DNA from 2 places in the Streptomyces sp. NPDC107454 genome. Region 1 is predicted to be linked to the other one. Evidence: riboswitches for the same ligand, from Rfam matches in the RefSeq annotation. Region 1 holds a riboswitch; the other holds the start of a gene.

Region 1 (4,987 bases):
GACGAACGCGTGAGGTACAGCCGCTCCCGCGCGCGCGTGATGCCGACGTACGCGAGGCGCCGCTCCTCCTCCAGCTCCTTGACCTGTCCCAGCGCGCGCATGTGCGGGAAGACGCCGTCCTCCATGCCGGTGAGGAAGACGACCGGGAACTCCAGGCCCTTGGCGGTGTGGAGGGTCATCAGCGTGATGACGCCGGAGCCGTCCTCGTCCTCGTCGGGGATCTGGTCGGAGTCGGCGACCAGGGCCACCCGCTCCAGGAAGGCGGCGAGCCCGGCGGGCGTCTCGCCCTCACCCGCACCGGACTCCTGCTCGAACTCCAGGGCCACGGCGGCGAGCTCCTGGAGGTTCTCGATCCGGGTCTCGTCCTGCGGGTCGGTCGAGGCCTGCAGCTCGGCGAGGTAGCCGGTGCGTTCGAGGATGGCCTCCAGGACAGTGGCCGGGCCCGCACCGGACTCGACGATCGTACGGAGGTCCTCCATGAGCGTGTTGAACCGCTTCACGGCGTTCGTCGACCGCGCCGCCATCCCGTACGCCTCGTCGACGCGCTTCAACGCCTGCGGGAAGCTGATCTTCTCGCGCTGCGAGAGCGCGTCGATCATCGCCTCGGCGCGCTCGCCGATGCCGCGCTTGGGCACGTTGAGGATGCGGCGCAGGGGGACCGAGTCCTCCGGGTTGGCCAGTACACGCAGGTAGGCCAGGACATCCCGGACCTCCTTGCGCTCGTAGAAGCGGACGCCGCCCACGACCTTGTAGGGCAGGCCGACGCGGATGAAGATCTCTTCGAAGACACGGGACTGGGCGTTCGTACGGTAGAAGACGGCGACGTCTCCGGCCTTCGCCTCGCCCGCGTCCGTGAGACGGTCTATCTCTTCGGCGACGAACTGCGCCTCGTCGTGCTCGGTGTCCGCGACATAGCCGGTGATCTGCGCGCCCGCGCCCGCGTTGGTCCACAGGTTCTTGGGACGGCGGGACTCGTTGCGCTCGATGACCGCGTTGGCGGCGGAGAGGATCGTCTGAGTGGAGCGGTAGTTCTGCTCCAGGAGGATCGTCGTCGCGTTCGGGTAGTCCTCCTCGAACTGGAGGATGTTGCGGATCGTCGCGCCGCGGAAGGCGTAGATCGACTGGTCGGCGTCGCCCACGACGCACAGCTCGGCGGGGAGCAGGTCGTGCTCGCTGTGCGGGGTGTCCTCGTCTTGCGCGCCGGTGCCGACCAGCTCACGCACCAGCGCGTACTGCGCGTGGTTGGTGTCCTGGTACTCGTCGACCATGACGTGGCGGAAGCGGCGACGGTAGTGCTCGGCGACGTCCGGGAAGGCGCGCAGCAGGTTGACCGTGGTCATGATCAGGTCGTCGAAGTCGAGCGCGTTGGCCTCGCGCAGCCGCGACTGGTACATCGCGTAGGCCTGGGCGAGGGTCTTCTCGAAGCCTCCCCCAGACTCCGTCTGGGAGGTGCCCCCAGCGGCCTGGGCGGCGAAGTCCTCCTCGTCGATCAGCTCGTTCTTCAGATTCGAGATCTTGGCGCTGAAGGACTTGGGCGGGAAGCGCTTGGGATCGAGATCCAGATCACGGCAGACGAGCGCCATCAGCCGCTTGCTGTCGGCGGCGTCGTAGATCGAGAACGAGGAGGTGAAGCCGAGCTTCTTGCTCTCCCGGCGCAGGATCCGCACACACGCGCTGTGGAAGGTCATCACCCACATCGCGTTCGCGCGCGGGCCGACGAGCTGCTCGACGCGCTCCTTCATCTCGCCCGCGGCCTTGTTCGTGAAGGTGATCGCGAGGATCTGGCCGGGGTGGACATGGCGCTCGCCCAGCAGATGGGCGATGCGGTGGGTGAGCACCCGGGTCTTGCCGGAGCCCGCGCCGGCCACGATGAGCAGCGGGGAGCCGGAGTGCACCACGGCCGCGCGCTGGTTCTCGTTCAGCCCGTCCAGCAGGGCCGCCGGGTCCACGGCGGGGCGGTGCGCGCCGTCGCGGTAGTAGGCGTCCCGGCTCGCGGGCGCGTCGAAGCGGCCGCCGAACAGGTCGTCCGGAAGCGGCTCCGGCGCTCCGTCCTCGGGCGGCGGCGGGGGCTCTTCCTCGTGGGCCCCGGAAGGCTTGAGGTCCGCCAGAAAGCTGTCATCAAAGAGGCTGCTCATCGCTCTCCGAGTCTAGGCGGCCCCACTGACAACCCGCGGCCACCCTGAAAACCCGACCGGTTTTTCCGCGACCGCTCATGATCTCTTTCCGTGACAACGCCTGATCGCTTTCCGCCACTCTTTCCGCCGGCCTCTCCGCCGCGGATGCCGTCACCGTTCAGGATCGGTTCATCACGGTCAGCCACAGTCGGTCCCGATCAGTGGCTCCCAGGGTCAAGGTCACAAAAATGTATCGGGCATATCGCACATCAAACTTCACAGAACACTTATGAGTTGGCTACCGTGCCGGGCAGGCCGCTCGACCCAACCGGCGAACACCGCCGGGCCGTGCGGCCTCCGCCGAGTCCGGTGCGCCGTAAGGCAGCCGGAGCCGGGGACCCAACCGACCTTGGGGTGAATCGGTCCAATTGTCCGCTGGGGCAAGGACCGTAGGGCAAACCTTCCGGAAGCACCCGCCCGAACCCGACAGCTAACTCGGTAGGCGGAAGACGGAAGGAGTCGTCTCTCTTGGCGTCGCATCGCAAGTGGAGTCCTACCGGTACGCGCATAGCGGGTATACGGACCCCCGCCCTCGCCACGGCGGCCCTCACCTCCGTGGCCCTGCTCTCCCAGACGGCGAACGCCGCGCCCTCGGCCGACTCCAAGCCGAGCATCGAAGAGGTCGAGAAGAAGGTCGACGACCTCTACCACCAGGCCGAGGCAGCGACCGAGAAGTACAACGCGACCAGGGAGAAGACCGCCCAGCAGCGCAAGCGCGTCGACTCTCTCCTCGACGACGTGGCCCAGCGCACCGAGAAGCTCAACACCGCGCGCGAGGAGCTGGGTTCGTTCGCCGCGGCGCAGTACCGCACCGGCGCCGCCGCCCCCGACACCGCGACCCTCCTGCTGGCCGACAATCCGCAGGACTACTTCGACCAGACCCAGCTGATGGACCGGCTGACCAGCCGCCAGAAGGTGGCCGTCGACGACTACGTCACCGAGCAGGCCGCCACCACCAAGAAGCGCGCGGAGGCATCCAAGAGCCTGCAGACGCTCACCACGACGCAGAGCGCGCTGAGGACGTCCAAGGCCGACGTCCAGCACAAGCTCGCCGAGGCCCGCTCCCTGCTGTCGAAGCTGACCGCCGAGGAGAAGACGCGGCTCGCGGCGATCGAGAAGAAGAAGCAGGAAGCGGCCGACCGCAAGGCGGCGGAACTGGCGCAGCAGCAGGCCGCGGCGGAGAAGAAGGCCCAGGAGGCGGCCGCCCAGCAGCAGACGACGTCCGGGAGCACCGGCACCACCGCCACCACCGGGAGTACGGCCACCGACTCCTCGTACACCGCCAAGGCCGACAAGGCCCTCGCCTTCGCCCGCACCCAGGTCGGCAAGCCGTACGTCTGGGGCGCGACCGGGCCCGGCTCCTACGACTGCTCCGGCCTCACGCAGGCCGCCTGGAAGGCCGCCGGCGTCGATCTCCCGCGTACCACCTGGGACCAGGTCAACGTGGGCACGACGGTCCCGCTCTCCGACATCAAGCCCGGTGACCTCGTCTTCTTCTACGACGACATCAGCCACGTCGGCCTGTACGTCGGCAACGGCATGATGATCCACGCCCCCAAGCCGGGCGCGTACGTCCGCGAGGAGTCGATCTTCTACGGCGGCGAGTCGATCATCCACAGCGTGGTGCGTCCGGCCTAACGCCTCGGCGTCCGGCACGCGCGCGTGGGGCTCATCGAGCTCCACGCGCGCGTGGCCCGCCGCCAACCCGCTCGAAGGTCCTTAGCATCGGGCCCATGTCAGCCATCTCCCCGCCCGGTACCCGGTGGACCGGCCTGCGCACCTGTTGGATGCAGAGTCCGCCGGGCGCCGGAGCCGCGATCCTGGCCACCGGCATCATCTCGATCGGGCTGGAGCAGACCGGCTACGAGATCCTGTCCCGGATCGCGCTGGTCCTGGCGGCCGTCGGCTGGCTCGGGCTCGCCGCGGCCTTCGTCGTACGGCTGCTGCGGGAGCGGGAGCGGTGGCTGACGGAGGCCGGTACACCGAGCGCGCTCACCGCGGTCGCGGCGACCACCGTGCTCGGCACGCGGCTGGTCACGCTGGGGTGGGAGGTGCCGGCCGAGGCCCTGCTCGCCCTGTCGGCGGTGCTCTGGCCGGGCCTGCTCCTCCTGGTCGTACGGCAATGGCGGCCCCGTATGCCCGGAGGGGTGTTCCTCGGCTGCGTGGCCACGCAGGGGCTCGCGGTGCTGGGCGCGACGCTCGCCCCCGCGACGCACACGGACTGGCTCGCGCACACCGCGCTGGTGCTGTTCTGGCTGGGGCTCGTGCTCTACGCGGCGGCGCTGTTCTACTTCGACTACCGCGAGGTCGCCACGGGCGCCGGGGACCAGTGGGTCGCGGGCGGAGCGCTCGCCATCTCGACGCTGGCGGGGTCGAAGCTGATCCTCGCGTACCAGGCGAACCTCTACCTGTGGAACGACGACGACAACGGCGTGCTGCGCTGGGTGACCGAGGCGCTGCTCGTGCTCGTCCTCGGCTGGTACTGCGTGCTGGCCGTGGCGGAGGCCCTGTGGCCCCGACCGCGCTACGACGTGCTGCGCTGGGCGACCGTGTTCCCGCTGGGGATGACAGCGGTGGCGACGCTGTCGGTCGCGGCCGCCATCGGAGTCGGCGGGCTCAGGGGGCTCGGGCAGGTGCTGCTGTGGATCTCGGTCGCGGCGTGGCTGGCGGTGGTGGCCGTAGCGGTCAGGCGTCCGCGGGAGCCGTAGCGGTCCGGCATCTGTGACGCCGTCCGGAAGCGCCGTAGCCGTCCGTGGGGGCCTTCGGGGGGCAGTCAGGTCCAGAGCACCGCGATGAAGATGTTCGCGGTCGTG
Region 2 (4,987 bases), on a different contig from region 1:
CGAGGCTGGGGTGTACGCCGTCGGGGTGGGCGATGCCGAGGTGCCCGCCGGAGGGGCCGTCGGCGACGAGGTCGTCGGGCACGGGCTGCCGGGTGCGCTCGGTGCCGACCTCGGCCTTGCCGTCGCCGTCGAGGTCGTACACGGTGACGTTGTCGTCGTTGCGGTGGCCGCCGATCGGCGTCGAGCCGCTGATCGCGGCGGGCGCGGGGTCGTTGGCGCCGTTCCCGCCGACCTGGGTGTACGAGCCCGGGCCGAGGTCGACGTGCCACAGCCGCGCGCCGGTGAGCGTGTACGCCTCCAGGAGGTCGGGCTTGTCGCGGGTCTGCGCGAGCCGGCTGACGACGAATTCGTAGCGTCCGTCGCCGTCGAGGTCGCCGGGCCAGGCGTGTTGCACGGTGTATCCGTCGGCGGCGGCCGGCGGAATCCCGGCGTAGCCCCGCGCGAAGTCGAGCGCCGCCGAACTCGGCTTCCGCTCATGGCCGTTGACGACGGCACGCACGGTGCAGGTGCCGGTGCCCCGGCTGTCGTCCTGGTACGTGGTCGACCGGGTGACCGGCGCCTGGTTGAGCCGCCGTCCGCCGAGCGCGTACTCCGTGCCGAGTAACCGCCGGCTCAGGAAGGTGCCCTTGCCCGAGGGGACGGCGACCAGGCCGCGGTCCAGGTTCTCCACGATCCGGCGCGGCGGCGGATGCTGTTCGGTGGCGTGCGAGGGCGCGGCGACCAGACCGGCCGGCAGCGCGGCGGCGGTGCCGACGCCGAGTCTTCGAGGTCTCACGATGGCGTGCTCCTTGCGGTGGCGACGACGGCCGCGATGCCACCGCCGAAGGCGCAGAAAGCGCTTACGGAGATCACTGTGCAGTCACTCTCGCACCGTGTCGAGACCTCGTGCGCGGGTGCCACAAGACCGCAATGTGCCGATCATGAAAGGACCACGCCGGACGTGTGGACAAACGTCGAGGGCCGGACACCGCGATCGCGGTGTCCGGCCCTCGAAGACGTGACTCGAAGACGTGAGAGGCGCGGCAGGTGTCAGCCGACGGTGACACCGTGCGAGCGCAGGTACGCGACCGGGTCCATGTCCGAGCCGTAGTTCGGGGTGGTGCGGATCTCGAAGTGCAGGTGCGGACCGGTGACGTTGCCGGTCGCGCCGGAGAGACCGATCTGCTGGCTCTCGGTCACGGTCTGGCCCGCCGAGACGGACAGGGCGGACATGTGGGCGTACTGCGAGAACCGGCCGTCGGCGTGCTGGATGACGACCTGGTTGCCGTACGCGCCGCCCCAGCCGGCCGATACGACGGTGCCGGCGGCGACGGCCTTGATGGTGGTGCCGGTCGGGACCACGAAGTCCACGCCGGTGTGATAGCCGCTGGACCACATGCTTCCGGCGACCTTGTAGCCGGTGCCGATGGTGGCGCCCCCGACCGGCAGGGTGTAACCGGTGCCGGTGGCCCGGGGGGCGGCGGCCTCGCTCTTGGGCGCGTACTCCGCGCCGGACGACCCGGCGGCCGACTGCGCCGACGACCGCGTGGACGTCTTGGCGGACGAGTATATGGACGGCTTGGTCGACGGCTCGGTGTCGTCGGTCGACGCGGCCCTCTCGCCGATCGTGAGCTTCAGGCCGGGGTGGATCAGCGAGGGGTCGCTGCCGATGGCCTGGCGGTTGTCGGAGTAGAGCTTCTGCCAGCCGCCGCTGACGTGCTGCCGCTCGGCGATCCTGGAGAGCCAGTCGCCGACCTTCACCGAATAGGTTTTCGTCGAGACCGTGGACGTCGTCGCCGTCTTTTCCGAAACCGTCACGGTCTTTTCCGAAACCGCCGCGCCGTAAATGGACGCGGTCTTTTCCGGAGTGGACGAGACCGCGGCCGTCGGCGTCGCGGCATGGGCACCCGCGGCCCCCATCAGCGGCAGCGCGAGGGCGGCGCCACCGGTTCCGGCCACGGCGATCGAGCGTGAGAAACGCTGGGACTTGGGTCGGCGGTGCTTACCCTTCGCGGGCATGAAGAATTCCTCTCCGGCGCCTGCGAGGTGAGCTGTCGGGTGCGGGCTGGAGATGCCCGGCCACGCGGCTGCGCGGCTATACCCCTAGCCGTTCCGGAGACCGGAACAGGCGTGGTACCTGTGGGTCCCCCGCTCCTGCCGGTTACCGGTGGGTGTGCGGATACCGGGCGGCGGCAGGATTGGGCGTCCGTCCGGATTGAGGGCGAACGTAAGCGAGATGGGGGCGCATCGCCAACCATGTGGCTTTTCTGTGCGCGTGCCTTTCTTGATCCGGGCCTGAATTCCGGTCACCCTCCGTGGACAATGATCTCCGCCGATTCTCGATCCGCCCGGGAATGCGGGCGGATCGAGAAAGCGGGCCCGCAACGCATCGTCACGAATATGACGCTGCTCACGCAGGTCACACCACGGCCCTTTATTCCAGGGCCAGCTGGAATTAAGGTACCAATACGGACAGATCACTCACATACGGCATAGCCTGACAATTGCCGCATCGAAGTCCCCGCGCAGCCCTGTCCTCAGCCCGTGATGCAGCAGCACCGCACCTCGGTGAATTTCGCCCGTTTCGCGGCATTCGTACGCGGCGCTCGGATCGAGCCCGCGCAACCGGAGCGGGGCGACCGGCTCACCGTGATGCTGGGCCTGGAGCAGGGCGAGGACGACGGTCTCGTCGCCGTGGACGTACTGCACGGCGCTCAGCCCGCCCTCCGGAGGCCGCAGCCGATAGAGGTCGCCGCGCTGCACGACCGGCCGGATCTCCTTGTAGAGCTCCACCCACTCCCGCGCCTCGACGAGGTCCGCCTCGCTCCAGTCGGCCAGGTCACCGCCGACCCCCAGCACCCCGGCCATGGCGCTGACGAACCGGAAGCGCAGCGAACTGATCCGACCGTTGAGCTGCGCGTTCGGACTGTCGGTGACCCAGGCGGCCATGATCCGGGCCGGGTGGATCTGGCTGAAGCCGTGCTGGATGGCGAGCCGGTCGAGCGGGTCGGTGTTGTCGGAGGTCCACACCTGATCCGTACGCGCCATGACGCCGAGGTCGATCCGGCCGCCACCGCCCGAGCAGGACTCGAAGGCGACCCCGGGGTGCTCGGCGCGCAGCCGGTCCAGGAGCCCGTACAGGGCCTCCACGTGCTCGACCCACAGCTTCTGCGGGTACGGCTCACCGGGCCATCCGGCGTCCGTGAAGCAGCGGTTGAAGTCCCACTTCACATAGTCGATCGGGGCGCTCGAGAGCAGACCGTCGAGCTGCTCCCACAGGTACTCCTGGACATCCGGTCGGGCGAGGTTGAGTACGAGCTGGTTGCGGAACTCCGTCCTGGTCCGCCCCGGCTGGAACTGCACCCAGTCGGGGTGCGCGCGGTACAGCTCGCTGTCCGGGTTGACCATCTCCGGCTCGACCCAGATCCCGAACTGCATGCCCAGCGCGTGCACGTCGTCGGCGAGCGGCTTCAGTCCCTGCGGGAAACGGTCCGGGTTGGGGGCCCAGTCACCGAGCCCGGCGCGGTCGCTCGTCCGTGCCCCGAACCAGCCGTCGTCGACGACGAACAGCTCGACGCCCATCTCCGCGGCCCGCCGGGCCAGCTCCCGCTGCCGCTCCTCGGAGATGTCGAAGTGGGTGGCCTCCCAGGAGTTGAAGAGCACCGGCCGGTCCTGGTCCGCGTCCGGGATCACGAACGCCCGCTGGTACGCGTGCCACGTCCGGCTCGCCGCGCCGAAGCCGCCGTCGCTCCACAGCCCCGCGAAGACCGGGGTGGTGAACGACTCCCCCGGCTCCAGACGCAGCAGTCCGGAGTCGTCGTACCCCGCGCCGCCGGAGATCTGCACGCGCGCGTCGGGGAGTTGGGCCACGCAGATCCGCCACGAGCCCGACCAGCCGAGCGCGCACCCGTAGACCTCGCCGCTCTCCTCACTCGCCCCGCTGTCCAGCGCGACCCACGGCAGGTGCTGGTGCCCGGTGTGCCCGCGGCGGCTGCCGATGACCTTCTCACCGTAGGTGAGGGGGGAGCGCGCGAGCCGGGACTCGGCCGCCCACCGCCCGTGCAGCTGGGAGAGGCGCCAACCGTCGCGCTCGGGCAGCGTCCAGGTCGCGGAGTCCGCGCGCAGCAGCTCCAGGGAAGGTCCTTCGTTGGCCAGGGTCACCCAGCGCTCGACGACGTCGCCGCGCATCCGGTAGTGCAGGGTGATGCCGAGCCCGTCGTCCGCGAAGCGCAGCCGCAGTTCGTCGCCGTCGGCGTTTTGCTCCACGAAAGACGTCTCGAAACGCCACTCGGTGCCGCGCCGCTCCTGCGTCCGCACGGACAGCGCCGGGCGTACGAAGCGGGGGCCGCCCTCGACGGGATACTCCTCGCGCCCGTCGAGCCGGGACTCGAAGGGCCGGTACGGCGGGCCGGGCAGGGCGGCCAGCGACTCGGCGTCGGCGAGGGTGATCCGTGGCCCCCAGTGGAGATGGAGCAGTTCGTCGAGGTCGGTCAGCCGTAGGGCGTAGCTGCTCGTGGGACCCGAAAGAAGCCACGTACGACCATCTTCGCCGATTTCGATCATCAAACCCTCACAGATTCGAACATCCGCACTCAATCACCAACATCATCAACGGCGTCTCACCCGGGAGGCAACGGCTGTGGACAACTTCATTGCCTGAGGAACCCATGTCGTATCGTCGAAAGCGCGATTCCCGTCGGCGAGCGTCGCCGAGCAGCGCCGGCGGTCCAATGGGAGGAGCCCCCGTGACGCAGCAGGTGCCGTCGACCGAGCCGGAGCTGGCCGGAGTGCGCAACTTCCGAGACGTGGGCGGCCTGCCCACCGTGGACGGCCGGCGAGTGCGCTACGGACGGCTGTTCCGCAGTGGACATCTCGCGCACGCCACCGAGGAGGACGCCGCGTTCCTCTCCTCTCTCGGGCTGCACACGATCTTCGACTTCCGCAATGCCGCGGACCAGAAGCTGGAGGGGTCGGACGTCGAGCTGCCGGGTGTACGGAACGTGAACCT

Evidence for each region. A riboswitch is a leader RNA that binds a small molecule or an ion and turns the genes downstream of it on or off. The one in region 1 is predicted to bind cyclic di-AMP.
Region 2: another riboswitch for cyclic di-AMP. It lies ahead of ACZ69M_RS07985 (M23 family metallopeptidase); the one in region 1 lies ahead of ACZ69M_RS17410 (C40 family peptidase).

What each region holds. Positions count from the first base shown of each region.
Region 1 covers NZ_JBVJPA010000006.1:372,548-377,534, reverse strand. Annotated here, with positions in the region: gene pcrA (DNA helicase PcrA) at 1-2,135, opposite strand, end outside; cyclic di-AMP (ydaO/yuaA leader) riboswitch at 2,463-2,634, shown strand; gene ACZ69M_RS17410 (C40 family peptidase) at 2,643-3,812, shown strand; gene ACZ69M_RS17405 (tellurite resistance/C4-dicarboxylate transporter family protein) at 3,908-4,882, shown strand; gene ACZ69M_RS17400 (hypothetical protein) at 4,948-4,987, opposite strand, start outside.
Region 2 covers NZ_JBVJPA010000003.1:76,407-81,393, forward strand. Annotated here, with positions in the region: gene ACZ69M_RS07980 (rhamnogalacturonan lyase family protein) at 1-775, opposite strand, end outside; gene ACZ69M_RS07985 (M23 family metallopeptidase) at 1,030-1,998, opposite strand; cyclic di-AMP (ydaO/yuaA leader) riboswitch at 2,001-2,159, opposite strand; gene ACZ69M_RS07990 (alpha-galactosidase) at 2,461-4,542, opposite strand; gene ACZ69M_RS07995 (tyrosine-protein phosphatase) at 4,725-4,987, shown strand, end outside.